DNA from 3 places in the Lelliottia sp. EB106-05-01-XG201 genome. Region 1 is predicted to be linked to each of the others. Evidence: predicted binding sites of a transcription regulator. Region 1 holds the regulator's gene; each other region holds the start of a gene.

Region 1 (9,974 bases):
GGGCATCAGGGCGGACAGTTCTTCCGCCGTCACCCTGCCGGGAACCAGTTCGTCGATTTCTTCGGCGAGACGCTGTTCCGCTCCGATCTGTGTAATGCCGACGTGGCGATGGGCGATCTGCTGATCCACGAAGGCGCGCCCTGCACCGCGCAAAAACATGCGGCGAAAGTGTTTAACGCCGACAAAACCTACTTCGTACTGAACGGGACCTCATCGTCAAATAAAGTGGTGCTGAATGCTCTGCTGACGCCGGGCGATCTGGTGCTGTTTGACCGTAACAACCATAAATCCAACCACCACGGCGCACTGCTGCAGGCGGGAGCGACGCCGGTTTATCTGGAAACCGCGCGCAACCCGTACGGATTTATCGGCGGGATTGACGCTCACTGCTTCGAAGAGAACTATCTGCGTGAACTGGTGGCGGAAGTGGCACCGGGCAGGATGCGCGATCAGCGCCCGTTCCGCCTGGCGGTGATCCAGCTCGGCACTTACGACGGCACTATCTACAACGCCCGTCAGGTGGTCGATAAGATTGGTCATCTGTGCGACTACATTCTGTTCGACTCCGCGTGGGTCGGCTACGAGCAGTTTATTCCGATGATGGCGGATTGCTCCCCGCTGCTGCTGGAGCTGAACGAGAACGATCCGGGGATTCTGGTCACCCAGTCGGTGCATAAACAGCAGGCCGGTTTCTCCCAGACTTCGCAGATCCATAAAAAAGACAGCCACATCAAAGGTCAGCAGCGCTATGTTCCGCATAAACGCCTCAACAACGCGTTCATGATGCACGCCTCCACCAGCCCGTTCTATCCGCTGTTTGCCGCGCTGGACATCAACGCCCGCATGCACGAGGGGCAAAGTGGCCGCAACATGTGGATGGACTGCGTGGTGAACGGCATCGAAGCCCGGAAGCTGATCCTGCAAAACTGCCAGTTTATCCGCCCGTTTGTGCCGGATATGGTCGATGGCAAACCGTGGGAAAGCTGGCCGACGGCGGAGATCTCTTCCGATCTGCGCTTCTTCCACTTCGTGCCGGGCGAGAACTGGCATGCGTTTGAAGGCTACGCCGAGCATCAGTATTTTATCGATCCGTGCAAACTTCTGCTGACAACGCCGGGCATCAACGCCCGCACCGGTGAGTACGAAGATTTTGGCGTCCCGGCGACCATTCTCGCCAACTTCCTGCGCGAAAACGGCATCGTCCCGGAGAAATGCGACCTCAACTCGATCCTGTTCCTGCTGACGCCTGCCGAAGATATGGGCAAGTTGCAGCAGCTGATCGCCCAACTGGTTCGTTTCGAGAAGCTGCTGGAAACCGACGCGCCGCTGAAAGAGGTGCTGCCGTCAATCTACAAACAGCATCCTGAGCGCTACGCCGATTACTCCCTGCGCCAGATTTGCCAGGAGATGCACAACCTCTACGCACGCCACAACGTGAAACAGCTGCAAAAAGAGATGTTCCGCAAGGCGCACTTCCCGACGGTGAAAATGAATCCACAGGAGGCGAACTACGCCTATCTGCGCGGCGAAGTCGAGCTGGTTTCCCTGCGTGATGCGGAAGGCCGAATTGCGGCGGAAGGCGCACTCCCTTACCCACCGGGCGTGCTGTGCGTGGTTCCGGGTGAAGTCTGGGGCGATGCGGTGCTGCGCTATTTCACCGCGCTGGAAGAAGGAATCAACCTTCTGCCGGGCTTTGCGCCTGAGCTGCAGGGCGTGTACGTCGAAGAGTGCGACGGGCGCAAACAGGTTCGTTGCTACGTGATTAAGCAGCCAGCCGCTCGGCCTGCGCTGCTGAAAGGGGAAACATTATGAGTAAGAAATCCAACAAGATGGGCGTGGTGCAGCTCACCGTCTTGACCATGGTGAATATGATGGGCTCGGGCATCATCATGCTGCCGACCAAACTCGCGGAAGTGGGGACGATCTCGATTATCTCCTGGCTGGTGACGGCGGTGGGTTCGATGGCGCTAGCGTGGGCTTTCGCCAAATGCGGGATGTTCAGCCGTAAGTCTGGCGGCATGGGCGGTTATGCAGAGTACGCCTTCGGCAAGTCGGGCAACTTTATGGCTAACTACACCTACGGCGTGTCGCTGCTCATCGCCAACGTAGCGATTGCGATTTCGGCGGTGGGGTACGGCACGGAGCTGTTCGGCGTGGCGCTGAGTCCGGTGCAAATCGGGCTGGCGACCATCGGCGTGCTGTGGCTCTGTACGGTGGCCAACTTTGGCGGCGCGCGCATCACCGGGCAGATCAGCAGCGTGACCGTCTGGGGCGTGATTATTCCGGTCGTGGGTCTGTGCATTATCGGCTGGTTCTGGTTTAGCCCGACGCTGTACGCCAACTCCTGGAACCCGCACCACGTGCCGTTCTTTGCGGCGGTCGGTTCGTCTATCGCCATGACGCTGTGGGCTTTCCTGGGTCTTGAATCGGCGTGTGCTAACGCCGAAGTGGTGGAAAACCCGGAACGCAACGTGCCGATCGCGGTACTGGGCGGGACGCTGGGGGCGGCGGTGATTTACATCGTCTCCACCAACGTGATCGCCGGGATTGTGCCGAACATGGATCTGGCGAACTCGACGGCGCCGTTTGGTCTGGCGTTTGCGCAGATGTTCACCCCGGAAGTCGGGAAAGTGATCATGGGCCTGATGGTGATGTCCTGCTGCGGTTCGTTGCTCGGCTGGCAGTTCACCATTGCGCAGGTGTTTAAATCTTCTGCGGACTCCGGTTATTTCCCGAAAATCTTCTCGCGTGTCAGCAAGTCCGAGGCACCGATTCAGGGGATGCTGGCGATTGTGATTTTCCAGAGCGGCCTGTCGCTGATGACCATTAGCCCGTCGCTGAACAGCCAGTTCAACGTGCTGGTGAACCTGGCGGTGGTGACCAACATCATTCCGTATATTCTGTCGATGGCGGCACTGGTGATTATTCAGAAGATGGCGAACGTCGATCCGCGTAAAGCTAAGATCGCGAATTTCGTGGCGCTGGTTGGGGCGATTTATAGCTTCTATGCCCTCTACTCTTCCGGGCAGGAAGCGATGCTGTACGGCGCGATGGTGACCTTTATGGGCTGGACGCTGTACGGTCTGGTGTCACCGCGGTTTGAGTTGAAGAATAAGCACAGCTGAAAAAAAGCCCGGTGGCGCTGACGCTTACCGGGCCTACGAGGTAAAAGCAAAACGGCAACCCGAGGGTTGCCGTTTTTAATGTTTTCGCCCTCTCCCAAAGGGAGAGGGTTGGGGTGAGGGCATCAGACCGCAGAGCAGTTTTGTAGGCCGGGTAAGGCGCAGCCGCCACCCGGCAAACAGACCGCAGAGTTACGCGTTCTTCAACACTTCACTCACAATCTCTACCGCTTCTTTCTCAATCAGCTTACGGTGTTCGTCGCCGAGGAAGCTTTCGCAGTAAATTTTGTACGCATCTTCCGTACCGGATGGACGTGCGGCAAACCAGCCGTTTTCGGTCATCACTTTCAGACCACCGATAGACGCCCCATTACCCGGTGCCGCCGTCAGACGCGCGGTGATCGGGTCACCCGCCAGCGTATCCGCGCTCACCATCTCTGGAGAGAGCTTAGACAGCGCTGCTTTCTGCGCGGAAGTCGCTCCCGCCTGAATACGGTTGTAGCTCGGCGCACCAAAGCGAGCGGCCAGCTCGTTGTAATGCTCCTGCGGGTTCTTACCTGTGACCGCGGTGATTTCCGCCGCCAGCAGGCACATAATGATCCCGTCTTTATCTGTCGACCACGGCGTACCGTCGAAACGCAGGAAGGACGCGCCCGCGCTCTCCTCGCCGCCGAAGCCGAAGCTACCGTCATGCAGACCGTCAACAAACCATTTGAAGCCCACCGGCACTTCTACCAGCTTGCGGCCCAGATCGTTCACCACGCGGTCAATCATCGCGGAAGAGACCAGCGTTTTACCGACGGCGACCTCTTTGCCCCACTGTGGACGATGCTGGAACAGATAGTTAATCGCAACGGCCAGATAGTGGTTCGGATTCATCAGGCCCGCAGGGGTGACGATCCCGTGGCGGTCGTAATCCGGGTCGTTGGCAAACGCCAGATCGAACTTATCGCGCAGAGCCAGAAGACCAGCCATCGCACACTCGGAGGAGCAGTCCATACGGATCGCGCCATCTTTGTCGAGGTGCATAAAGCGGAAGGTCTGATCGACCTGATCGTTCACGATGGTCAGATCCAGCTTGTAGAATTCGGCAATGCGCTTCCAGTATTCGATCCCGGAACCGCCGAGCGGATCGACGCCCAGCTTCAGGCCCGCTTTCTGAATCGCGGCGATATCGACGATATCCGCCAGCCCTTCAATAAACGGCTGCACCAGATCCAGCTCTTTCACGTGGCCGGAGGCCATGGCCTTATCCAGCGAAATACGCTTCACGCCGTTCAGGCCAGCAGCCAGCAGCGCGTTGGCGCGGTCTTCGACCACTTTGGTGACGTTGGTATCAGCCGGGCCACCGTTTGGCGGATTGTACTTGATACCACCGTCGTCTGGCGGGTTGTGCGACGGGGTGATGACGATACCGTCCGCCTGCGCGCCGCCTTTTTTGTTGTGCACCAGAATGGCGTTCGAAACCGCAGGGGTCGGCGTAAAGCCGTTATCTTCCTGGACGATCACGTCAACGCCGTTCGCGGCCAGCACTTCCAGCACGGAAATGAACGCCGGTTCGGACAGGGCGTGGGTGTCTTTCCCGACATAGCACGGACCGGTCACGCCATTTTTCGCGCGCTCTTCCGCGATGGCCTGGGCAATGGCCAGAATATGCGGTTCGTTAAAGCTATGGCGCGCCGCGCTGCCGCGGTGGCCAGACGTACCAAACTTCACTGCGTGTTCTGCGTTGCCCACTTCCGGCTTCAGCACGTAGTACTGCGCGGTGAGTTGAGCGACGTTAATCAAATCGCTTTGTTGTGCAGGCTGACCCGCACGTTCGTGATTTGCCATTGCCTGGTCCTTCCTGTGCAAGGGTTAAATGGTACCGCAAACCTTTTCAATCAATTCCGCCGGGAATTGCATCGACTGCATGATGTGTTCGACCATGCTGCATTTGCGTCCGGTGTTGGTATTGGTGATCACCCAGTACGGCGTACCAGGGACATGTTTAGGTTTGGTTTGATTGCCGTTGGCAAGCAGCGTCTGCTCGTCGCCCGCGAAGTAGACGCGGGTACGGCCATGAAGCGAATCAGTGGCTTCGGCAAACGCTTTGTTATCCAGTGAATAGAGTGTAGACAGCACCAGCATAAAGCGGTTAACCGCTTTCTTCTGCTCGGCGTATTCGTCGGAAAGCAGCAGTTCACGCATGGCGCGGACTTTGTCTTTCACCGGGGCGACTGTTTTGACTTCAACAGCAGCGCTCAGCTGACGAACCTCTTTAGAAACCGGAGTTGCAGGCTGTGAGGCGGCGGAAAATTTCAGCATACGCCGTAAAATGTCGGACGCACTCTCGCCAATATGTCGCGTGTGGCTGGCAATATACTGATAGAGCTCATCATCAACTTCGATTGTTTTCATCTTAATCCAGTGCAATATCTTATCTGAATACAAGTCGTTGGGATTATAAGGGCTAATCCCAACCGCGGATAGGGTCAAGCCAGGCTTGCGGCAAAAGTCAGATTAAACTGGAACCTTGCAGCCGGGCGGCAGAATGGTCAACATAATACCCTAACCTGACATACGTAAAAAAAGAACTTTGCCATGAAATTGAATAGCCGAGCGCAATCTGCACAATCGCCGAACAATAATTCTCCCATCGTACTGGTTCATGGCCTGTTTGGCAGCCTCGATAATCTGGGCGTGCTGGCCCGCGATCTGGTGGCCGACCACGATATCCTGCAGGTGGATATGCGCAACCACGGGCTTTCCGAGCGCAGCCCGGAGATGACTTATAGCGCGATGGCGCAGGATCTGCTGGATACCCTCGATGCCAACCATATCGAGAAAGCCACGCTGATTGGCCATTCCATGGGCGGCAAAGCGGTCATGGCTCTGACGGCGCTGGCCCCGGAGCGTATCGACCATTTGGTGGTGATTGATGTCGCCCCGGTGGATTACGACGTGCGCCGTCATGACGAAATCTTTGCGGCGATCAACGCCGTGACCGAGGCGGGCGTTTCCACGCGCCAGCAGGCAGCGGCGGTGATGCGCGAACATCTGGATGAAGAAGGCGTAGTGCAGTTTCTGCTGAAATCCTTCGTCGATGGCGGATGGCGTTTTAACGTGCCGGTGCTGTGGGATCAATATTCCCATATTGTCGGCTGGGACAACGTCCCGGCCTGGCCGCACCCTACCCTGTTTATTCGCGGCGGGAATTCCCCGTACGTCACCGACGCCTGTCGCGATGAGCTGCTGGCGCAATTCCCCCAGGCGCGTGCGCATGTGGTAGCCGGAGCCGGACACTGGGTTCACGCCGAAAAACCGGAAGCCGTGCTGCGGGCAATTCGTCGTTATCTCTCTGATAATGCGATTTGATTAAAAAGCTAGCGACCGGTTGCCTGCGGGTCACCAGTCGTTGGCGTGCAGGTTGACGTCATGTATGATGTCGCGCTCATCGCCCCGGCAATAGCAGGGCTGCTTGTTTTCCCCCGAAGTCTCTGAATCATGGCCAAAGAACAAACGGACCGCACGACATTAGATCTGTTCGCGACTGAACGTCGACCGGGACGACCAAAAACCAATCCGCTTTCGCGTGATGAACAGTTGCGCATCAATAAGCGCAATCAGCTAAAACGCGACAAGAGTCGTGGGCTTAAACGCGTCGAGCTAAAACTCAACGCGGAAGCGGCTGACGCCTTAAGTGAACTGGCCGACGCCCGCGAAATCAGCCGAAGCGAGCTGATTGAAGAGATGCTGATGGCGCAACTTCAGGCATGGCGCAGCACCAGGTGATCGTTTGAAAATCCACTCATTTGTCCCTTTCATGTAGCACAGAGTGCAGTCCCGCGTGATAGCTGTTTCCGCAGACTTCCCTGTTCTGCTATGATTGCCCTTATCCGTGGACAAATTGCGCCACCATACCATTAAGTTTCAAGAGGTTATTTTACTCATGGCAATCATCGGCATTTTTTTCGGCAGCGATACCGGTAATACCGAAAACATCGCAAAAAACATTCAAAAACAGCTTGGTAAAGACGTTGCCGACGTGCATGACATTGCTAAGAGCAGTAAAGAAGATCTCGAAGGCTACGATATTCTGCTGCTCGGCATCCCAACCTGGTACTACGGCGAAGCGCAGTGTGACTGGGATGATTTCTTCCCGACGCTGGAAGAAGTCGATTTCAACGGCAAGCTTGTGGCCCTCTTCGGCTGCGGCGACCAGGAAGACTACGCGGAATACTTCTGTGATGCGCTGGGCACCATCCGCGACATCATTGAGCCACGCGGCGCCGCGATCGTCGGCCACTGGCCAACGGCGGGCTATCATTTCGAAGCCTCTAAAGGCCTGGCGGATGACGACCACTTTGTTGGCCTCGCTATCGACGAAGACCGTCAGCCAGAGCTGACCGCAGAGCGCGTCGATAAGTGGGTGAAACAGATCCGCGAAGAACTGCACCTCGACGACATTCTGAACGCCTGATCAAATCTGTGAGGTGTAGCGTTATACGCTATGCCTCATTGATAGATAATTCCAATCAAAATAATTGCTACAAATTTTTAACTTTTGCGTTCATACCTGTACAATGTCCCAGGGTTATAGTGGATGCCATCGAACAAGTTTGTTGGTGATACCACGTTTTTATAAGCATACTTTGCTTGAGACTTGCGGTTTTCATTTAGACATGGCAGTTCTATAATGAGACGCATTATCCCAACTGCATTTTCTGTCACTTCTTAAGGAAGTGAATCGTTTAGCAACAGGACAGATTCCGCATGACTGACAACAATACCGCATTAAAGAAGGCTGGCCTGAAAGTGACGCTTCCTCGTTTAAAAATCCTGGAAGTTCTGCAAGGGCCGGACAACCATCACGTCAGTGCGGAAGACTTATACAAGCGTCTGATCGACATGGGCGAAGAGATTGGGCTGGCGACCGTATACCGCGTTCTGAACCAGTTCGATGACGCCGGCATTGTCACCCGTCATAATTTTGAAGGCGGTAAATCCGTTTTTGAACTGACGCAGCAGCATCACCACGATCACCTGATTTGCCTCGACTGCGGCAAGGTGATTGAGTTTAGCGATGACTCTATCGAAGCACGTCAGCGTGAGATTGCCACCCGACATGGCATCCGTCTGACCAACCATAGCCTGTATCTTTATGGTCACTGTGCTGAAGGCGATTGCCGCGAAAATGAGCACGCACACGATACAAAATAATTCTGCTTCATACTCTGAGCCAACCTGACGGTTGGCTTTTTTTTGCCTGCAATAAATGCAAAAACGCCCGGCGCGCTCTCGCTGCCGGGCGTTAATGAACGCGGATTACTGCGCGTTGTTGTTGCGAATTTCCTGCCAGAGCTGGCCGCAATCGGCTTTCACCGCTTCGCCATTCCCCGTTTTACGTGCCTGGATACAGGCCTGGTAATCCATCACGCGAACATTCTCTTGCGTCGCAAACTGCTCATGCGCCTTTTCTTTCTTCAGTACCGTCAGCACGCTCTGGCAAGCCTGGATTTTCTCCGGCGAGCCTTCCGCGGTGTTGATACAGGTGCTGTAAGCCTCTTTGAGACGTGAATCTTCTTTCGGTGCCTGAGGCTGCGCACAGGCAACCAGGCCCGATGCCAGTACCGCCACCACTACAATTTTCTTCAACATGTTGGTCTCCATTCCGGCGGGTGTGACCCCGCCAGGCAGTTCATCAGAAGATGGTGAATGGTGCGATAACCATGAATTTCACGTCACGTTCATCCTGGAAGATGTTGCCGTAACCGCCTGCGTAGCTTGGGATATCAGAGTGGTTGTCATACTGCGTGAAGTGCAGTTTGAACATGGTGCCTTTCGCGCGACCGTCCTGCAGGGTGTACATCGCATCCAGGCTGTAAGCGGACTCTTTCAGGCGATAGTTTGGATCGTAGTAAGCGTCTGGCGTAGCCATGTCGCCCGGCTTCGCGTCCCATGCGTAGGCGTAAGATGCGCCCACTGCCCAGCCCGGCAGATTCCAGTTTTTCAGGTCATACATCGCGCCGAAGAAGAGCGCTTTTTCGCCGTCGGCGTTGAAGTCTGAACGGTTATCCCACCAGATATCCAGACGACCGTTGGAAGAGGCGTAGGTTGGTGTCATACGCTGCAGGAAGTAGCCCTGCTGCCCTTCGGCTTTGACGTAAGTTCCTTCGAGGCGTAAATCCACCTGACCGATTTTGTAGCCGAAGGTCAACGCCTGCAGCCATGCGGTGCCGTCATACAGATCGTTTACGCTGCCATCGCTGACTTTATCGCGCGTACCGTAGAACTGATAGCTGGTGGTCAGCGGGCCGCCAACGATATCGAATTTGTAGCTGGCTTTGGCGAAATACTGATCGACGTAACCTTCCGCCTGACCAAACGCTGCTTCCAGCACGAGGTCGTTTTTGAAGTCGTATTTCGCGCCGAGAGAGTGCAGATACTCCACGCGGGTCTTTTTATCGTTCTGGTAGAACTTGTCCATCTCGATGTGCCACGGCGCTTTGTACTCGTTGGTCCACATGTAGGAGAAGCTCAACGCACCCGCATCGCCGTAGTCAAAGTTCGCCCCGGCTTCCGCGCCCTGGTAAGTACCCGGCATGAAGCTCCAGTGCGGGGCTAACAGGGTCTGACCGGTTGGCTGAATGTAACCACCGCGCGCCCATACTGGACCGTATTTGAATTTTGCCGCCGCTTTATACAAGCTGATACCGCTCTTGTCGCCAGACCAGTCTTCTTTGTACGCTTTGTTGCTGGAGGAGAACGCGATTTCGTTCGGATGTGCGCTATCGCCGTTTTCCGCCATTTCGATGGCCGTGAAAGCAGCAATATCCAGGCCGAACATATCAGCCGCATAACCGGACTGGA
Region 2 (9,974 bases), 1.4 Mb from region 1:
CGGAGATCACCTCAGTCGGGTGGAAGTGGCCCGCGTCCAGGCACAGGGCGGTCTGGCGGCTGGTGGCGTATCCCATGTAGAACTCGTTCGAGCCAACGGTGTAGCTCTCCGCGCCAATGCCGAACAGCTTACTTTCCACCGCATCGATGTGATGCGCCGGGTTGAGTTTCTCGCTGATCACCTCGTCGAGCGCTTCCAGCAGGCGCTGGCGCGGGGCCAGGCGGTCCACGGTGATGTCTTTCATGCCGTCCGGGATCCAGATGTTCATCACCGACGGCGTGCCGAGCTGTTCACCAAAATAGGCCGACACGCGGCGGCTGGCTTTGACGTGGTCGATCCAGAACTGGCGAATCTCATCGTCGGCGTGGGAGAGGGTAAAACCGTCGGCGCTCAGCGGATGTGAGAAGCAGGACGGGTTAAAATCCAGCCCCAGTTTGTTGGCTTTGGCCCACTCCACCCAGTTCTTAAAGTGTTCCGGTTTGATTTCATTACGCGCCACCGGCTCGCTGGCTTCGTGGTAAATCGCGTGCAGGTTCAGACGTTTTGGTCCAGGAATCAGACTCAGCGCCAGCTCCAGATCGGCCCGCAGTTCGGTGGCATTGCGCGCTTTGCCCGGATAGTTGCCGGTCGCCTGAATGCCGCCCGTCAGCGCGCCGCCGCTGTTTTCAAAGCCCGCGACGTCGTCGCCTTGCCAGCAGTGCATGGAGACCGGCAGACGGTCGAGCTGACGCAGCGCCTCTTCGACATCCACGCCTACGGCGGCGAAACGCTGTTTAGCCAGTTCCCAGGCTTGTTCAAGTTGAGTGGTCATGCGCAAAGCTCCTTTGTCAGTCGTTTTTGCAGAAACTACGCCTGATAGCGGGCAATTTCATGGCAGGGATTAGGGGTAAAAGTGGTGAGCGGGTAGTTGTGAGTCACCACCGCCCGGAAATCGTCAACACTGGAAAGCTCGTCCAGGGTCATCAGCTGAATGCCGATATTGCCCAGCGTCGAGGCCTCAACAGGGCCCGCGACCACGGTGATCCCGCAGGCGTCGGCGCAGAGCTGGTTCAGCAGCTGGTTCTGGCAGCCGCCGCCCACGATGTGCAGCTGAGAGAACGGCTTACCGCGAAGCGCCGCCAGCTCGTTCAGAACGTCGGCGTAGAGCAGGGCGAGGCTGTCAAAAATGCAGCGCGCCAGTTCAGCCGGAGTCTGCGGCACGGGCTGCGCGCTCTCGCGGCAGGCGGCCTGGATCTCGGCGCTCATATTGCGCGGATTGATAAAGCGGTCGTCGTTCGGGTTGATCACGAAACGACAGGCGGGCAGCTTTTCTGTGTCGGCAATCAGGCGCGCCAGGTCGGTAATGTTCTGCTCTTTCAGCACTCGCTGGAGCAGCCACAGCCCCATGATATTTTTCAGCACCCGGTAGCGGCCTTCCGCGCCGCCCTCGTTGGTGATGTTCGCCGCCAGCGACTTTTCGCAGGTGTAGGGCGTTTTGCTCTCAAAGCCCATCAGCGACCAGGTGCCGGACGAGAGATAGGCCGCGTTTTTGTCTGCCAGCGGCGAGGCAATCACCGCGCTGGCGGTATCGTGGCTGGCGACGGCGACCACCGGGATTTCATTTTTCAGTGGGCAAATCCAGTGACCGATCACATTCCCGGGATGGGTCGGCGTACCGAACCAGGCAGGCGATGCGCCGGTCCAGCCGAGCAGGTGTTCATCCCAGGTATCGGAATTGATGTTCACCAGTTGGGTGGTGGTGGCATTGGTGTATTCCCAGTTCATTTTCCCGGTCAGGCGGTAGCTGAAGTAATCCGGGATCAGCAGGGCGTGGGCGACGTTCGCCACCAGCTCCGGCTGCTGTTCCACCAGAGCGCGCAGCTGATAGAGGGTGTTAAAGGGTAAGAACTGGATGCCGCTGCGCCCGTAGATGTCGGCTTTGCCGAGCTGGTCAATGGCGCGGGCCATCACGCCGTCAGTCCGGCTGTCGCGGTAGGCAACGGGCAGGCCGACGCGGTTGCCGTTGCGGTCGAGCAGGACAAAATCGACGCCCCAGGTGTCAATCCCGATGCTGTCGATCAAAATCCCTTCGTCGCAGACCTTGTTCAGGCCGGTGCGGATTTCCGCTTCCAGACTGTCAATATCCCAGGTCTCCACGCCGTCCTGCTTTTGCAGGCAGTTACCGAAGCGATGGATTTCACGAAGCGAAAGTGCGCGCTGTGCAGGCACGTAGCTGGCGAGCATCACGCGCCCGCTGGATGCGCCTAAATCGACAGCCACACAATGGCGAGAGGTCATAATTCGGTCCTTCTTGGAGTCATTGCGAAACAGTCTAAGAAAGGGAAGAAAAACGCACCTTCTCGCCACTGACAGGCAAAATCCCGCGCTGGCAAGAAAGCAAAGATGAACGTGAGGGAGTTCACAGTTTCCAGTCATGACGCGGTTTTCAGGCCGTGTGACCGTTGCCGCATTTCCCGATCTTTCCCGCCGTTTCTTGAAAAACGGACAGGCTTTGCACGCTTTGACGTCGAAAATTGAAGGTGAGAAACCCGGCCCTTAATTACTATTTTGAGAACATTTCTCATTGGTGGTGGCCGTTATGACCGTACTGCACAGCGTGGATTTTTTCCCTTCAGGAAGTTCGCCGGTGGCGATCGAGCCGCGGCTGCCTCAGGCGGCCTTTCCTGAACATCATCATGATTTTCATGAGATTGTGATTGTTGAGCACGGGACGGGCATTCACGTGTTCAACGGCCAGCCCTACACCATCAGCGGCGGGACGGTGTGCTTCGTGCGCGACCATGACCGGCACTTGTATGAACATACGGACAACCTGTGCCTGACCAACGTGCTTTACCGTTCTCCGGATGCGTTCCAGTTTCTCTCCGGGCTCAACCAGCTGCTGCCGCAGGAGCAGGACGGGCATTACCCGTCGCACTGGCGGGTGAATCAGTCGACGCTGCAACAGGTGCGTCAGTTGGTGGGGCAGATGGAAAACGCCGAAGACAATGCCGAAACCCACGCCCGCGCCAGCCGGGAGCTGCTGTTTATGCAGCTGCTGGTGTTGCTGCGCCGCAGCAGCCTGGTGGAAGGGGCGGAAAACAACGATGCGCGCCTCAACCTGCTGATGGCGTGGCTGGAAGATCACTTCGCGGAAGAGGTGTGCTGGGAGACGGTGGCAGACAGGTTTTCACTCTCCCTGCGCACGCTGCATCGCCAGCTCAAGCAGCACACGGGCCTGACGCCGCAGCGCTATCTCAACCGGCTGCGGCTGATCAAAGCCCGCCACCTGCTGCGCCACACGGACGAAAGCGTCACGGATATCGCTTATCGCTGCGGGTTTGGCGACAGTAACCACTTTTCGACGCTGTTTCGCCGGGAATTTAGCTGGTCGCCGCGCGAAATCCGCCAGGGACGGGATGCGTCACTTCAGTAACGCGAGGACAATCACCGTTTTTTCGGCGCAAAACGGCTAATAATGGCAGGTTATTAGCCGTTGAGGTGTGTTGTGGGCGCTCCGTTAATCCTTCGCAAAACCGATTTCTTTGCTAACGCCGGGCAGGCCGTCGCGGTGGCCGATCGCTATCCGCAAAACGTCTTTGCCGAGCACACGCACGAGTTTTGCGAACTGGTGCTGGTGTGGCGCGGCAACGGCCTGCACGTCCTCAACGACCGCCCGTATCGCATCACCCGCGGCGATCTGTTTTATATCCGCGCGGAAGACAAACACTCCTACGCCTCGGTTAACGACCTGGTTTTACAGAACGTGATTTACTGCCCGGACCGGCTCAAACTCAACGTCGATTGGGCAGGATACATCCCCGGATTTAATGAAGCGCACACCGCCCCGCACTGGCGGTTGAGCAGCAACGGCATGACTCAGGTGCGCCACGTCATCACCCAGTTAGAACAGGAGAGCCAGAAGGCTGAACCGGGCGCGAACGAGATGGCCGAGCTTCTCTTCGCCCAGTTGGTGATGACCCTCAAACGCTACCGCTACGCCACGGACAACCCTTCAACCACCGAGCAGGAAGCGCTGCTGGATAAGCTCATCACCACGCTCGCGGGAAGTCTGAACCGCAGCTTTGTGCTGGAGAAATTTTGTGAGCAGGAGCAGTGCAGCGAGCGCGCGTTGCGCCAGCAGTTCCGCACCCAGACGGGCATGACCGTGAACCACTACCTGCGCCAGCTGCGCATCTGCCACGCGCAGTATCTGCTGCAACATACGGAGCTGATGGTGAGTGAGGTCTCGACGCGCTGCGGCTTTGAGGACAGTAACTACTTTTCGGTGGTGTTTAATCGCGAGGTGGGGATGACGCCGGTTCAGTGGCGTCATCACAGTCGAAAAGCGGCGTGATTAATTCGCCATGCCAAGACCGACAATGTTGGCGGCAATAATAATCACCACGCAACCCAGACTCAGCACGCTCACCGGACGCCGTCCGGCGTTGTTCCACTCTTTCAGCACCAGCCCGACAATCCCGCCGCACAGCACGTAGAAGCTCATGTGCAGCATCCAGCTCATGTAGTCATACTGCGGTGGAATGCTGGCGTGGCCCCAGGCATAGAAGAAGAACTGCAGATACCACATCAGGCCGCCGAGTGCCGACAGCAGCACGTTGCTGATGATGAGGTGTTTTGCCAGCGAGAAGTCGGCTTTTACCGACAGGTTCTTCACTTTTGCCAGACGAATGAAGCAGAAGCCGAGGTTCACCAGCGCACCGCCGCCCATGATCACTACGTAGCTTGGCAGGGCAACGTAGAGCGGATCCACGCCCAGCGCAGCCGCCGCTTCGTGCATCGGTTTGGCGGCGTTCATCGCAAACGACATCCCGGCGGAGAAAATGCCGCACATCACCGCCAGCACCAGCCCTTTCTTCAGGTTGAACTCTTCCGCGCGAATGCCCATTTTGCGCTCTTTCAACTGCCCCGCGCGGGTGACAATCCCCACGCCGACCACCGCCACCAGCACGCCCAGCAGCGTCATCTGGCCGCCTTTGGTGTTGATCAGCACGTCGAAATTACCGTTCAGGATTGGCGTCATCAGCGTGCCGACAATCAGGGTGATGCCAATCGCAATCCCGATGCCCATCGACATCCCGAGATAGCGCATGGTCAGTCCGTAGTTGATATTGCCGATGCCCCACATCGCGCCGAACAGAAAGACCGGCAGCAGCGTGGAGGCGCTAAAGGAGGAGAAATACCCCCAGAAATCGGGCAACAGAATGGCGCTGATGGTCCACGGCAGGATCAGCCAGGAGACCGTACCGCCCACGGACCACATGGTTTCCCATGACCAGTGTTTCACCTTTTTAAACGGGGCATAGAAACAGGCTGCACTGGCTGCGCCTATCAAATGCCAGAAAATACCCATCGTAATCGCATGATTCATTTTTTTACGTCCTCATCGTTTTTATAGGCCGGTGGCTTCCCTCCGACCCGATGAGTGTAAAAATTAAGCGGCGAGCGAACCTTCAGAAGGTTGCCGCACTTTTCTTGTCTATGGCAATCAGCGCGTTAACCGCGTGAGCAGACTCACAAATTCGGCATTGGTACAAAAACGAATAACCTTATAAAAACTACGGCATTGATAATCATTTTCAATATCATTTAATTAACTATAATGAACCAACTGCTTACGCGGCATTAACAGCTGTGCCGCCCGACAATAATGGAGAGGATTATGAGTTATACACTGCCATCCCTGCCGTATGCCTATGACGCACTGGAACCGCATTTCGACAAGCAGACGATGGAAATCCATCACACTAAACACCACCAGACTTACGTGAACAACGCGAACGCAGCGCTGGAAAGCCTGCCAGAATTCGCCAGTCTGTCTGCTGAAGAGCTGATCACCAAACTGGATCAACTGCCAGCTGACAAGAAAACCGTTCTGCGTAACAACGCCGGCGGTCACGCTAACCACAGCCTGTTCTGGAAAGGCCTGAAAACCGGCACTACCCTGCAGGGTGATCTGAAAGCCGCTATCGAGCGCGACTTCGGTTCCGTGGACAACTTCAAAGCTGAGTTTGAAAAAGCAGCAGCGACCCGTTTCGGTTCTGGCTGGGCATGGCTGGTACTGAAAGGTGACAAACTGGCTGTGGTTTCCACTGCGAACCAGGACTCCCCGCTGATGGGTGAAGCGATCTCTGGCGCATCCGGCTTCCCAATCGTGGGCCTGGACGTGTGGGAACACGCTTACTACCTGAAATTCCAGAACCGTCGCCCGGACTACATCAAAGCCTTCTGGGACGTGGTGAACTGGGACGAAGCAGCAGCACGTTTCGCCGCTAAAAAGTAAGTCATCACTGAGTTCGAAAGCCTGGCCTGTGGGTCAGGCTTTTTTTTGTCTGCGCGTTTTTGAGCAACGCTGAAACTACTCTCCCCAATGCTCAACTTTTCCCAACGCCTATTTTTAAATTATCTTTATTTACGGGCGTATTATTTATTCTTCGGATAGACCTCAGGTTCTGTATTGGTAATGCGTGCGCTTTTGAGACATTATTGCGAAAATTCTTATTTCCGGATGTTTCAGGTGTATTTATGCGCGGTACTGGAAAAATAACAGCCTCTCTGAATATTATTCTCTATTGTTATTTATTAGTCTTTCATTCTTTCTTATTTTCTTTTCCGGCTCAGGCGGATGAAAAAACGCTGGCGGCGGATGTTTCATCCGCGGGAACGCTATTAAGTCAGAATGACCGCATGGATGCCGTCATTAATAGTCTGGTCAATAGCACCAGCGGAAAAGCCACCTCTGAAGTTCAGCAATGGCTCCAGCAGTATGGGACAGCGCGCGTCAACGTGGGCGTCGACAGGCAGTTTTCGCTCGCCAGCGCTGACTTCGATTTTCTGCTGCCACTCTATGACAAAGATCAGCATCTGATTTTCACCCAGTCAGGCATTCGCCGCGCTGACGACCGCAATGTGATCAATCTGGGCGTCGGCTATCGCCATTTCTCCGACAGCTGGATGTGGGGGGTAAACACCTTCTACGATCAACAGATTTCCGATAACACGCACCAGCGTCTCGGCGTAGGCGGCGAATTGGGCTGGGACTATCTCAAACTCAGCGCCAACGGCTATGCGCGCCTCTCCGGCTGGAAAGACTCCACCGCGCACGAGGATTACGAAGAACGCGTGGCGAACGGCTATGACCTGCGGGCGGAAGGGTATCTGCCCGCTTACCCGCAGCTGGGCATGCAGCTGATGTGGGAGCAGTATTACGGCAAAGACGTGGCGTTGATGGGCAGCGATAAAGACCAGCGCCAGCGCAACCCCTATGCTGTGACCGCAGGATTGAATTACACCCCGGTTCCGCTGGTGACGTTGGGCGTGAATCATAAAGCCGGGAAGGGCGATCAGCACGAAAGCCAGGTCGAAATGAATATTAACTGGATGGCGGGCGTGCCGTTTGCCGATCAGCTGGATGCGGATAATGTTCAGGCGCGTCGGACATTACGCGGCAGCCGTTTAGATCTGGTCAGCCGCAATAATAATATTGTGCTGGAGTATCGGAAAAAGGAATTAATCTCACTTTCACTTCCTCAGCATATTGAAGGGGTTGAATCTCAGACATTACCTGTCGCCGTGAAAATAGCCACGAAATATCCCTTAAGTCATATTGTCTGGCAGGATTCAGAGCTGATGATCCATGGCGGAAAAATAAGTGAAAACAACGGCGCATGGTCGATTGTTCTTCCGGAATATCAGCCAGAGGGTGCGGAAAAGAATATTTATGTCATGTCCGCGACGGCCTATGACAGCAAAGGTAACGCCTCAGATAAAGCCTGGATTAGCGTGGAAGTGAAAGGCTATAACCCGGTGACGGCGACCACGCAGACCACCGTCTCCAGCGATAATCTCATTGCCGACGGCGTCAGCTCCACGCCGGTGACATTGACGGTTATGTCCGGAACCGGAAAACCGATCGGCGGCGTAGCCGATCAGCTTAGCGCCCAGCTCATCCATCCCGTCAGTGCGAAAAAGATGAGCGTTAAACGCCTGAGCGCCGCGCCATCCACGAGCGAAAAAATGACGCCATTCGTCGAACAAAGCCCTGGCATCTACGTCAGCACCTACACCAGCGGCACGACGCCGGGTACGGTCATCATTCAGTCTCGCTATAACAGCACGCTGCTCAGCAAGGCGACCATCACGCTGCTGGCGGCCAATACGCAGTATCACTTCGTCCAGCTGGATGCGACCAAACCGGCCGCGCTGGCGAACGGCCAGGATGCGATAACCCTGACGGCGCAGGTGACCAACACGCGCACTAACCAGCCCGTAGCGGGCGTGCCGGTGACGTGGCAGGTGGATAATCCCGACGCGGTTTTATCGGCAGAGCAAAGCGTGAGTGACGCGCAGGGCCATGCGACGGTGATGTTGACCAGCAAAGCGGTGCTGGGAGCGACGGTCACCGCCGGGCTGGAAAACGGCGAGACGGTGAAGAGCAGCGTCCTGCAGTTCACGACGGACCTGCAAACGGCAAAAGTGGCCGAGGTGGACGCGGACAAGCTGCGCGCGAAGGCGAACGGGCAGGAGACGATTACCCTCAGCGCCCACGTGGTCGATGCGAGTGAACATCCGCTGGCTAACCAGCCGGTTAAATGGGCGATTGCTTCGTCTACGAACGCCGTCCACTTGTCGGACAGCCAGAGCACCACGGATGACAACGGCGTGGCGACAATCTCGCTGACGGCGGCGCAGGCCGGTGACGCGGTGATTTCTGCCGCGACGGGCAGCAGCGCAGCGGTGTCATCGAAGACATTAACCTTCACCGCCGATGCCGACAGCGCGGTGATGGGCGCGATCTCCGCCAGCAAAACCTCCGGGCTGGCTAACGGCCAGGATGGGATCGGCCTGAATGTGAAAGTCGTCGATGCCAATAAAAACCCGGTTCAAGGGGCAAAAGTGACCTGGCAGGCGGCCAGCGCCACGGCGCATCTCTCCGCTGCAACGGCGATGACGGACGACAAGGGCGAAGCCAGTGCCAGCCTGACCTCATCCACCGTCGAAGCGCTGGAGGTTTCGGCGAAGCTGGGGGAACAAACGCAGACCTCGGCCACGCTGAGCTTTACCTCTGACAGCACCACGGCCACCGCCAAATCCGTACAGGTCGACAAAACCCAGGCTACGGCGAATGGTAACGATCGGGTGACGCTGACGGCAAAAGTGGTCGATGCCAGCGATCATCCGGTGGCGACAGCGCCGCTGAAATGGACGGTGGTTCAGGGGCAGGCCACGTTGAGTGACGCGCAGACCACGGCAAACGCGCAGGGCGAGAGCGTCATCACTGTGACCTCTGAACATCCTGGCACGGTGGTGGTGTCGGCCAGTTCAACGACGGGCGCGGCGGTGAACTCGGCGGAAATGACCTTTATCGCCGATACGGCTACGGCCAAAGTGACGGCGGTGACGGTCGATAAAACTCAGGCGCTGGCAAACGGGGCCGATACGGTGACGTACAGCGCAACGGTGAAAGATGCCGAGGGGAATCCGCTCAACGATCAGCTGGTGAACTGGGCGGCGACGCCTGCGACGGCGAAATTGTCCGGGGCGACGTCCCGGACGGATGCCACCGGCGTGGCGATCGTCACCATGACCTCGAAGACCACCGGGGATGTGAATGTCAGCGCCAAAGCCGGGGGCGGCACGGCCTGGAATGCGCCAGTGGTGACGTTGATTGGGGATGTCTCGACGGCGCAGTTGGGTGGTCTGAAAACCAGCAAGTCAACGGCGGTGGCGAATGGCGTCGATAAAGTCATCATCAGCGGCCAGGTGACGGACAGAACGGGCAATCCTCTGAACAACATTCCCGTGACGTGGTCGGTCACACCGTCCACCGGTTTGCTCTCGCAAAGCACAGGAACCAGCGACGCTCAAGGGCAGGTCTCCGTCGAACTGAGCGCTAACCAGCTGGGTAGCTATCTCGTTAAAGGCGTCGTGAACGGCGATGAAGAGACCTCACAGCCCGTCACTTTTGCCGCAGA
Region 3 (9,974 bases), 1.3 Mb from region 1:
TGCCGGTGGATCTGAACGCCCTGCTGTTCAAGATGGAAAAACTGCTCGCGAAAGCTTCTCAGGAATCCGGGGATACCGAGCGTGCCAATCGCTATGAAGCGCTGGCCAGTGCGCGGCAAAAAGCGATTGAGAGCCATCTGTGGAATGACAAAGAGGGCTGGTATGCGGATTACGATCTGAAGAGCAAAAAGGTGCGCAATCAGCTAACCGCCGCCGCCCTGTTCCCGCTGTATGTCAACGCGGCGTCCAAAGAGCGGGCGGATAAAGTCGCCAGCGCTACCGCCTCGCGCCTGTTGAAACCGGGTGGTGTCACCACCACCACGATTAACAGCGGGCAGCAGTGGGATGCGCCGAACGGTTGGGCACCGTTGCAGTGGGTGGCCGCCGAAGGGTTGCAGAACTATGGTCACAAGAAAGTGGCGATGGATGTCACCTGGCGCTTCCTGACTAACGTGCAGCACACCTACGATCGCGAGCAGAAACTGGTCGAGAAATATGATGTGTCAACCACCGGGACCGGCGGAGGCGGCGGTGAGTATCCGCTGCAGGACGGCTTCGGCTGGACCAACGGCGTGACGCTGAAGATGCTGGACCTGGTGTGCCCGAAAGAGAAACCGTGCGACAGCTTGCCGGCGACGCAGCCGGCGGCGAATGATGATGTGGCGCCGGTGGAGAAGAGTGCAGCGCAGTAGGAGTTGTGCGGTCTGATGCCCTCACCCCGGCCCTCTCCCACGGGGAGAGGGAGAAAAGCAAGCGAGTTCCCTCTCCCTTTGGGAGAGGGTTAGGGTGAGGGGAAAACTCAGAAACTATAACTCGCCCCCACCTGCACCGTGCGATCCCGCCCAATCCAGCAGTTGGTCGTGTCGTAGCAGGTGAAGGTCTCTTTGTTGGTGATGTTCTGCGCGCTGGCTTTCAGGGTCAGCCCGGCCAGCGACGGCATGATTTCACCCATCTGATACGAGGCGGCCAGGTCGTACTGCGTCGTGCCACCCAGTTTGCCCCGATCGTTGGTCGGCGCGATCTCCATCGGCCCGGTGTAGCGCGCCCCTGCGCCGAGGTTCAGCCCTTTCAGCGGCGCGCTGTCGAAGGTGTAATCCCCCCAAAGATTAAAGGCGTTTTCCGGCACCTGCGTCGGGCGTTTGCCTTTGTACTTCTCATCCTCGGTGTTAATCGCGTGGGTGTAGGCGTAGTTGGCAATCAGCGTCAGGTTATCCGTTGGACGGCTGATGGCCGACAGCTCTGCCCCTTTCGACTCCACCTCGCCAGTCTGGCGATAATTGAGGAAGCCCGGATCGCTGGTGACCACGTTTTTCTGGCGGATGTTGAACACCGAGGCGGTAAAGGTGGTGGCGTACTCCTCCAGCAGGTATTTCACCCCGCCTTCCACCTGTTTGCTGGTGGTCGGTTTGACATCTTTCGCCGTCAGCGTGCCCTGCGGCGAGACCGGCGCAAAGCCTTCGGAGTAGCTGATAAACGGTGAAATGCCGTTTTCGAAGGCGTACAGCGCCCCCAGACGTTTGGTGACGCGATCCTGCGACACCCAGGCTTTATCACCGTTTTGCAGATAATCGGTAGTGACTGAACGGTAGTCGTCGTAGCGCAGACTGCCGAGCAGGTTCAGGCCGCCGAATTCAATCTGGTCCTGCAGGTAGTAGCCGTTCTGCTGATAGCTCAGGCGGTTTTTCTGCGCGGTGTAAAGACCGAGCGCCCCGTCGTTAACCTGCGAGTAGTCCGGGTCGCGCATGTCGATGCCCGGTGTGTTGGACGCGTAGCGATAGTGGAAGTGCGAGTTCAGCTTCTGGTAGTCAAACCCCGCCAGCAGATGATGTTTCCAGTCGCCCAGCTCAAGCGTTTTGGTGACCTGGTTATCGATATTAAAGCTCTGCAGATCTTCATCGGTGGTATAGGCAAAGCGGTTCAGCTCATAGACTTGTGCGCCCGGTCCGGTGGAGTAGATGCTGCGCTGGTGCGTGTCCACATCGAAATAGCGCGCTTTCTGGTTGAAGCCCCAGCCGCTGTCGAACTCGTGTTCAAAGCTGTAGCCCAGCATCCACTGGCGCTGTTTGAAACCGCTCCACTCGTCGCCAGCATAATCGCGGCGATCGGCATATTTCGAGCGCAGGTAAGAGAGCGGCAGCGGGTTAGATGGCGTCAGGCTCGGGGAGTTTTGCGCCAGCGCGTCAAGGGTCAGGCGCGTTTTGCTGTCCGGCTGCCAGGTGACGGACGGGGCCACCAGGTAGTTTTCCGTGCGGGTGGTGTGCGGCTGATCGTCGCCCTCCGTCGCTTTACCCAGCAGACGGTAGTTCCAGTCGCTGCTGGCGATCTGCCCGGTGGAGTCGAGATACCCCTCTTTCAGGTTACGCGTGCCGGTAGTAAAGCCCACTTCCGTCTGCGCCGCTTTTTGCGGTTTTTTGCCCTGAATATTGACCAGCCCGCCCGGTGAGCCGCCGCCGTAGAGCACGGAAGCCGGGCCTTTGAGGATATCGACGCTCTCGATCAGCAGCGGATCGATGCGCGCTTTGGTGTTCCCGGTGACGTTGTACGGCAGCTGCAGGCCGTTGTAATACTCCTGCTCGACGGTGAATCCGCGAATTTTATATTCGCTCATGTAGGAGGTGTTGCCGCGCACTTCCGTCGACACGCCCGGGGCATAGCGCAGGATTTCGTTGACCGAATTCGCGTGGCGCTGTTCGATCTCGGTGGCGGAAATGGTATTGATGACCTGTGGGGTTTTACTTTCGGCCACCGCTGATTTGGTGGCGCTGTTGGTCCACTCCGGAAGCGCGCTGCCCTGCTCTGATCCGGTCACGACTATCGTGGATTCTTCCGCAAACGCACAGGTTTGCAACGCCAGTGAAACGGCTCCTGCCAACGCACATACTGCAAAACGCGAGGTGTTCATATTGTCGTCTTATTATTAGATGATACAAAGAACGACAATTATTCTCATTTCGATTAACAAAGCAATATGGGGGCAAAAAAAACGGCCCTCAGTGAGAGCCGTTTCGCTGTTTATGCCCGTCTGAGCAGGCGGAAAACCGCCAGGACGACGATTGCGCCCACGACAGCCACCAGGAAACTGTGCAGATTAAAGCCGCTGACGCTGCCACCGACGCCAAACATGGTCGCCAGCCAGCCACCGACTACCGCACCGATGACCCCCAGCACGCAGGTCAGAATGAAACCGCCACCATCACGTCCCGGCATAATGAATTTTGCGATAACGCCGGCGATAAGACCAAAGACAATCCAGGCGATGATACCCATTGCGATGCCCTCTTGCAGATGAAATGCATGCGCTGAAAATGTTTCGCGCAAGTGACTTAAGTATAGGTCACCGCGCTAAAACCGTTTTCTTCTCACCGACTTAATTACCTCTCAATTTTGAAAAAAAATCACCGGTTTGTATTAAGTTCCGCTCACCATTGCCGATACTTCTGGGACAGTCCGTCAGACAATCGAGGAGCCATTCGGCGTGAGTAATTACAGTGAGCAGTTCCTGAAGCAAAATCCGCTGGCTGTATTAGGTGTATTACGCGACCTGCACAAGGGCGAAGTGCCTGTGCGCATCAGTTGGGCTACAAATCAGTTCATAAGCAGGATCCTGGAAGCGACACCGGAGCGTCTGGTGATTGACCTCGGCAGCCAGGAGTATGAGAACCGGGCGGTACTGCGTGCGAAAAACATCTCCGTGCTGGCAGAAACCAAAGGGGCGAAGGTTGAGTTTGTCCTGCCGCATGTGGAACAAGGCGAATATCTCAATCTGCCGGCGTTTATTACTCCGCTGCCGGACAGCCTGTGGTTTGTCCAGCGCCGGGAGTATTTTCGTATTAACGCCCCGCTGCACCCCTCCTATTTTTGTAAGGCCAAAATGCCGGACAAAAAAGAGATCCGCTTTCGCCTCTTCGACCTGTCACTCGGCGGGATGGGCGCACTGATGGACACACCACGACCGGACGGACTGGTGGAAGGGATGCGTTTTTCACAGATTGAACTGGATATGGCTGGCTGGGGACGTTTTTACTTTGACGCGCAGCTGATTGCGATCAGCGAACGCAAGGTGGTCGACAGCAAAAATGAGACCATCACCACACCGCGGCTGAGCTTTCGCTTTTTGAATGTCGGGCCTGGGGCTGAAAGGGAACTGCAGAGAATTATTTTCTCGCTGGAGCGAGAAGCACGGGAGCGCGCGAATAAGGTGCTCTGAAACGCGCCGGACAGCGGCTCGCTGCCCGGCTACGGCATTACATGGCGTCCATCGCTTTCTGCACTTTCCAGATATAGCGTGGTGCCTGTGGTGCCGGGTGATTGTTCACCACATGATCAAAGAACTCGTCTTTATCCATGCCGTTAATCTCACTGATGGCCTTTTTGCGATCCGACGAGAAGGTGCGCAGTAACGCCCCCGCCCCGTTCACGTACGACACCACCAGCGCATACTGCATTACTTCCGGATCTTCGATGCCTTTCAGCACCCCGTGTTCCAGAATGCTCAGATAGGCGGTCCCCATGGAGATATTGCGCTCCGGGTTTTTCAGCTCACTGGTGGACGGCTGCCCGCTCCAGCCCATGTAGCGGTAAACTTCGCGCCCGGCGGTGGAGGCTTTCAGCTGCATCAGGCCCACCGCATTGGATTTGCTCACCAGCGTTGGGTTGCCGCCGGATTCGACCGCAATGATCGCCGTCACCAGACGCGGACTGACGCCCCACGCCTTACCGGCCTGTTCGCTGATCGGCATCCACTGCATCGCGCGTTTAACCGGCACTTCCGGGTTCCACGGCGGATTTTGATAATCCTGTTTTGAACTACAGCCCGCCAGCAATACAATCAAAAAAGCAAACCATCTCAATTTCACGTCATCTATCCTTATAGCCGATCATCGCGGTTAAGCATCCGCCCCTTGAAGCAGACCGCATACAGGCGGCATGATATAGGCATTTAGTTTCTCATTCAGCAAGGATTTGCCATGTCTCAGTTTCATCTTGTTGCCCCGTCCGGGTACTGCATTAACCAGGACGCCGCCCGGCTTGGCGTGCAGCGCCTGGAAGCGTCCGGCCACAGGGTCGCTCATCAGACGATTATCCCCCGCCGTCTGCAGCGTTTCGCCGGAACTGAACAGCAAAGAGTGGCTGATATCAACGACCTGGCCACCCTCGAGGGGAAAAACCAGATTATTCTGGCGGTGCGCGGCGGGTACGGCGCGAGCCGCTTACTGGACGCGATCGACTGGGACGGGCTGGCCCGACGTCAGCAGCAGGACCCGCTGCTGATTTGCGGTCACAGCGATTTCACGGTGATTCAGCTCGGGCTGCTGGCCCTGCATAACGTCATCACCTTTAGCGGCCCGATGCTGGCGGGGAATTTCGGCGCGCCGGAGCTGAATGCCTTTACCGAGGAGCACTTCTGGCGCGCGCTGCAAAACCCAACGTTTAGCGTGGAGTGGCAAGGCGATGGCCCGGCGTGTGAAACCCAGGGACAGCTGTGGGGCGGCAATCTGGCGATGCTGGTGTCGCTTATCGGCACGCCGTGGCTGCCTAAAGTCGACAACGGCATTCTGGTGCTGGAAGACATCAATGAACATCCGTTCCGCGTCGAACGCATGCTGTTGCAGCTGAAGCACGCGGGGATTCTCGACCGTCAGCGCGCCGTGGTGTTGGGCAGTTTTAGCGGCGCGACGCCGAACGATTACGATGCGGGTTATACGCTTGAAACGATGATCGATTATCTGCGTACGCGCGTGGATATTCCGGTCATCAGCGGGCTGGCGTTTGGTCACGAACAGCAGACGGTGACGCTGCCGCTCGGCGCTCAGGCGACGCTTTCGCACTCGCAGGCGGGAAGCCGGTTAACTCTGAGCGGTCATCCTGTCTTAAAGGCATAAAAAAGCCGTATTTCCACCTCAATAAAACGCTGTTTCTGTCGTTAATATGATAGGGTTTTAGTAACAGTCACAACATTGAGGTGGGAGTAAGACAACATTGGATGCCGCAGCGATAATCAGTCTTTTCATTCTGGGTTCAGTATTAGTAACCTGCAGTATTTTATTAAGTTCATTTTCTTCGCGTCTCGGCATACCTATCCTTGTTATCTTCCTGGCCATCGGCATGCTCGCGGGTATCGACGGCATCGGCGGTATTCCATTCGATAATTATCCCTTCGCCTACATGGTGAGTAACCTCGCGCTGGCGGTCATTTTGCTGGACGGCGGGATGCGCACCCAGGCCAGCTCCTTTCGCGTGGCACTCGGCCCGGCGCTGTCGCTGGCGACCGTTGGTGTACTGATTACTTCCGGCCTGACCGGGATGATGGCCGCCTGGCTGTTTCATCTGAATATCATGGAAGGCTTGCTGATCGGCGCCATTGTCGGCTCGACCGATGCGGCGGCGGTCTTTTCTCTGCTCGGCGGTAAAGGGCTGAACGAACGCGTTGGCTCGACGCTGGAGATTGAATCCGGCAGCAACGATCCGATGGCGGTGTTTCTCACTATCACGCTGATCGAGATGATTCAGGCGCACGAAACCGGCCTGAGCTGGATGTTTGCCTGGCATATTCTCCAGCAGTTTGGCCTCGGGATTGTGATTGGCCTTTCCGGCGGGTATCTGCTGCAGCAGATGATTAACCGTATCTCCCTGCCTGCCGGGCTGTATCCGCTGCTGGCCCTGAGCGGCGGGATCCTGATTTTCGCCCTCACCACGGCGATGGACGGCAGCGGTATTCTCGCCGTTTATCTGTGCGGCTTCCTGCTGGGCAATCGTCCGATCCGCAACCGCCACGCCATTTTGCAGAACTTCGACGGCCTGGCGTGGCTGGCGCAAATCGGCATGTTCCTGGTGCTCGGCCTGCTGGTGACGCCGTCGGATCTGCTGCCGATTGCCATTCCGGCGCTGATCCTCTCGGCATGGATGATCTTCTTCGCCCGTCCGCTGTCGGTGTTCGCCGGGCTGCTGCCGTTCCGCGGGTTTAACCTGCGTGAGCGGATATTTATCAGCTGGGTGGGCCTGCGCGGGGCGGTGCCGATCATTCTGGCGGTCTTCCCGATGATGGCCGGTCTGGATAACTCCCGCCTGTTCTTCAACGTCGCCTTCTTCGTGGTGCTGGTGTCGCTCCTGTTCCAGGGGACGTCTCTCGGATGGGCGGCGAAAAAAGCCAAAGTGGTGGTACCGCCGGTTGGGCTGCCGGTTTCACGCGTCGGGCTGGATATTCATCCGGAAAACCCGTGGGAGCAGTTTGTTTACCAGCTGAGCGCCGATAAATGGTGCGTGGGCGCGTCGCTTCGCGACCTGCATATGCCGACGGAAACGCGGATTGCGGCGCTGTTTCGCGATAACGCCCTGCTGCACCCGACGGGCAGCACCCGTCTGCGCGAGGGGGATATTCTCTGCGTGATTGGGCGTGAAACGGATCTGCCCGCGCTCGGGAAACTGTTCAGCCAGTCGCCGCCGGTGGCGCTGGACCAGCGTTTCTTCGGCGATTTTATTCTGGAAGCGAATGCGAAGTTTGCCGACGTGGCGTTGATTTACGGCCTCGACGAAGGGCTGGAGTATCGCGACAAGCAGCAGACGCTGGGCGAGATTGTGCAGCAGTTACTGGGCGCTGCGCCGGTCGTGGGTGACCAGGTGGAGTTTGCCGGGATGATCTGGACCGTCGCCGAGAAAGAAGATAACGCGGTGCGCAAGGTGGGTGTGCGTCCGATGGAGGATGAGCCGGAGTAGTTTTGTGCCGGGTGAAGTGCGGTCTGGTGCCCTCACCCCGGCCCTCTCCCACAGGGAGAGGGGGAAACCAGAACCGTAGGCCGGATAAGGCGTAGCCGCCATCCGGCAAGATGTTACACCGTCACAACTGGCACGCGCGGAGCCAAAGCGGTTAACAACTCATACCCCACCGTCCCCGCCGCTGCGGCCACGTCATCGACTTTCACCTCGTTCCCCCAAAGCTCCACCGGCGAACCGATACCTGCCTGCGGACACGGGGTGAGATCCACCGCCATCATATCCATCGAAACCGTACCGACGGTGCCGGTACGTACTCCGTCGATCCACACCGGCGTGCCCGTTGGGGCGATGCGCGGATAGCCGTCCGCATAGCCGCCCGCCACGATGCCGATGCGCTGCTCTCCCGTCGAGCGATAGCGGCTGCCATACCCGACGGTGTCGCCCGCTTTTAACGTCTGAATACCGATAATTTCACTGCGCAGGGTCATCACTGGTTTCAGGCCGCTGTTGGCGATGTCCTGCCACTGGCCCGACGGCGACGCGCCGTAGAGGATAATCCCCGGCCGCACCCAGTCGTAATGGGCTTCCGGGTGCCAGAGCGTGGCGGCGGAGTTCGACAGGGAACGGGCGCACTCCAGCCCTTCCGCTGCCTGATTGATGCGCACCATCGCATCGTTAATGCCGTCCGGCTTTTCGGCGTCGGCGAAATGCGCCATCAGCGTCATCTCGCCGACGTTTTTCAGGGCGCGCAGCTGTTGCCATACCGTATGGACACGATCCGGCTGGAAGCCGAGACGGTTCATGCCGCTGTTCACTTTCAGGTAGATGTCCAGCGGCGCGTGGAGTTTGGCGTTCTGCAGGGTTTTGATTTGCCAGTTGCTGTGCACGCTGGTGGTCAGACGGTACTTATCCAGCAGCGGCAGCTCATCGGCGTGGAAGAAGCCTTCGAGCAGCAGGATGGGCCCTTTCCAGCCGCGCTCGCGCAGCAGGATCGCCTCTTCCAGGTTCAGCAGGGCAAAACCATCCGTCGCACTGAGCGCACTCCAGATGGACTCAATTCCGTGGCCGTAGCCGTTGGCTTTCACCACCGACCAGACGCGAGAGCCCGGCGCAGCACGGCGGACAATCTGCAGGTTGTTTTTCAGCGCCTGCAGATCCAGCTGAGCCAGAATAGGACGGGACATGACAGCTCCTTGTTAATTATGCGCGCCATGCAGATGCTGCGGGCGAGATGGCGTGAATCCGGACTGATAGCGCACGGCGCTTAAGTCATCAAACGGAATCGCCGGGGTGCGGCCCGAGATCAAATCACTCAGCAGCTGACCCGAACCGCAGGCCATGGTCCAGCCGAGGGTTCCGTGGCCGGTGTTGGTCCATAAGTTCTTAAACGGCGTGCGGCCGACAATCGGCGTGCCGTCCGGTGTCATAGGACGTAAACCGGTCCAGAACGTGGCCTGCTCGACAAAGCCCCCGCGCGGGAACAGATCGCGCACCACCATCTCCAGGGTTTCGCGGCGCGGTTGCAGCAATTCCGTGTTAAAGCCGACAATTTCCGCCATGCCGCCGACGCGAATTCGGTCATCGAAACGGGTAATGGCGATTTTGTAGGTTTCATCAAGGATAGTTGAAACCGGCGCACCGTTGTCCTCTTTCACCGGAATGGTCAGCGAGTAGCCCTTCAGCGGATAGACCGGAATATCGAGAATGCCTTTCAGCATCGCCGTGGAGTAGGAACCGAACGCCATGACGTAGGCATCGGCTTTGATCACTTCCTCTCCGCACTTCACGCCGTAGATTTTTTCGCTTTCGTACAGGAGCTTATCGACAGAGGTGTTGTAGCGGAACGTCACGCCCGCCTGTTCGCACATCTTCGCCAGACGCTGGGTAAAGAGCTGGCAGTCGCCGGTTTCGTCGTTCGGCAGACGCAACCCGCCCGTCAGTTTGTGTGCCACTTCTGCCAGCGCCGGTTCCACCTGCGCCAGCTGACTGGCTTCGAGCAGCAGATACGGCACGCCCGCATCCTGCAGGACAGCGATATCGCGGGTGGCGTTTTCATACTGCTGCGCGGTGCGGAAGAGCTGGAGCGTGCCGCCCTGCCGCCCTTCGTATTCAATTCCGGTGGAGTGGCGTAGCTCTTTCAGGCAGTCGCGGCTGTACTCCGCCAGACGCACCATGCGGCCTTTGTTTTCCATGTAATGGCGCGTGTCGCAGTTGCGCAGCATCTGCCACATCCATTTGAGCTGAAACTGGGTGCCGTCGAG

The links. The regulator Fur, encoded in region 1, represses iron uptake genes when iron is present. The targets are predictions, from matches to a motif close to ATAATAATGAGAACNACTATCAA.
Region 2: sodA (superoxide dismutase [Mn]) is a predicted target of Fur. The motif match lies at 5,567-5,589, and genes of this name have one in related genera.
Region 3: AC3WS9_RS09310 (TonB-dependent siderophore receptor) is a predicted target of Fur. The motif match lies at 2,922-2,944, and genes of this name have one in related genera.

Annotation. Positions count from the first base shown of each region.
Region 1 is NZ_JBYTDV010000001.1:3,287,192-3,297,165, forward strand. Features, by position in the region: gene speF (ornithine decarboxylase SpeF) at 1-1,812, shown strand, start outside; gene potE (putrescine-ornithine antiporter) at 1,806-3,125, shown strand; gene pgm (phosphoglucomutase (alpha-D-glucose-1,6-bisphosphate-dependent)) at 3,315-4,955, opposite strand; gene seqA (replication initiation negative regulator SeqA) at 4,980-5,522, opposite strand; gene ybfF (esterase) at 5,706-6,479, shown strand; gene ybfE (LexA regulated protein) at 6,609-6,896, shown strand; gene fldA (flavodoxin FldA) at 7,054-7,584, shown strand; gene fur (ferric iron uptake transcriptional regulator) at 7,878-8,324, shown strand; gene chiQ (ChiQ/YbfN family lipoprotein) at 8,430-8,759, opposite strand; gene chiP (chitoporin ChiP) at 8,806-9,974, opposite strand, start outside.
Region 2 is NZ_JBYTDV010000001.1:4,703,086-4,713,059, reverse strand. Features, by position in the region: gene rhaA (L-rhamnose isomerase) at 1-811, opposite strand, end outside; gene rhaB (rhamnulokinase) at 847-2,277, opposite strand; gene rhaS (HTH-type transcriptional activator RhaS) at 2,579-3,415, shown strand; gene rhaR (HTH-type transcriptional activator RhaR) at 3,488-4,336, shown strand; gene rhaT (L-rhamnose/proton symporter RhaT) at 4,337-5,371, opposite strand; gene sodA (superoxide dismutase [Mn]) at 5,663-6,283, shown strand; gene AC3WS9_RS21975 (Ig-like domain-containing protein) at 6,526-9,974, shown strand, end outside.
Region 3 is NZ_JBYTDV010000001.1:1,991,506-2,001,479, reverse strand. Features, by position in the region: gene AC3WS9_RS09315 (alpha,alpha-trehalase) at 1-692, shown strand, start outside; gene AC3WS9_RS09310 (TonB-dependent siderophore receptor) at 800-2,902, opposite strand; gene AC3WS9_RS09305 (GlsB/YeaQ/YmgE family stress response membrane protein) at 3,013-3,267, opposite strand; gene ycgR (flagellar brake protein YcgR) at 3,476-4,207, shown strand; gene emtA (membrane-bound lytic murein transglycosylase EmtA) at 4,245-4,856, opposite strand; gene ldcA (muramoyltetrapeptide carboxypeptidase) at 4,968-5,882, shown strand; gene AC3WS9_RS09285 (potassium/proton antiporter) at 5,980-7,713, shown strand; partial or broken gene AC3WS9_RS09280 (hypothetical protein) at 7,651-7,815, opposite strand; gene dadX (catabolic alanine racemase DadX) at 7,827-8,897, opposite strand; gene AC3WS9_RS09270 (D-amino acid dehydrogenase) at 8,910-9,974, opposite strand, start outside.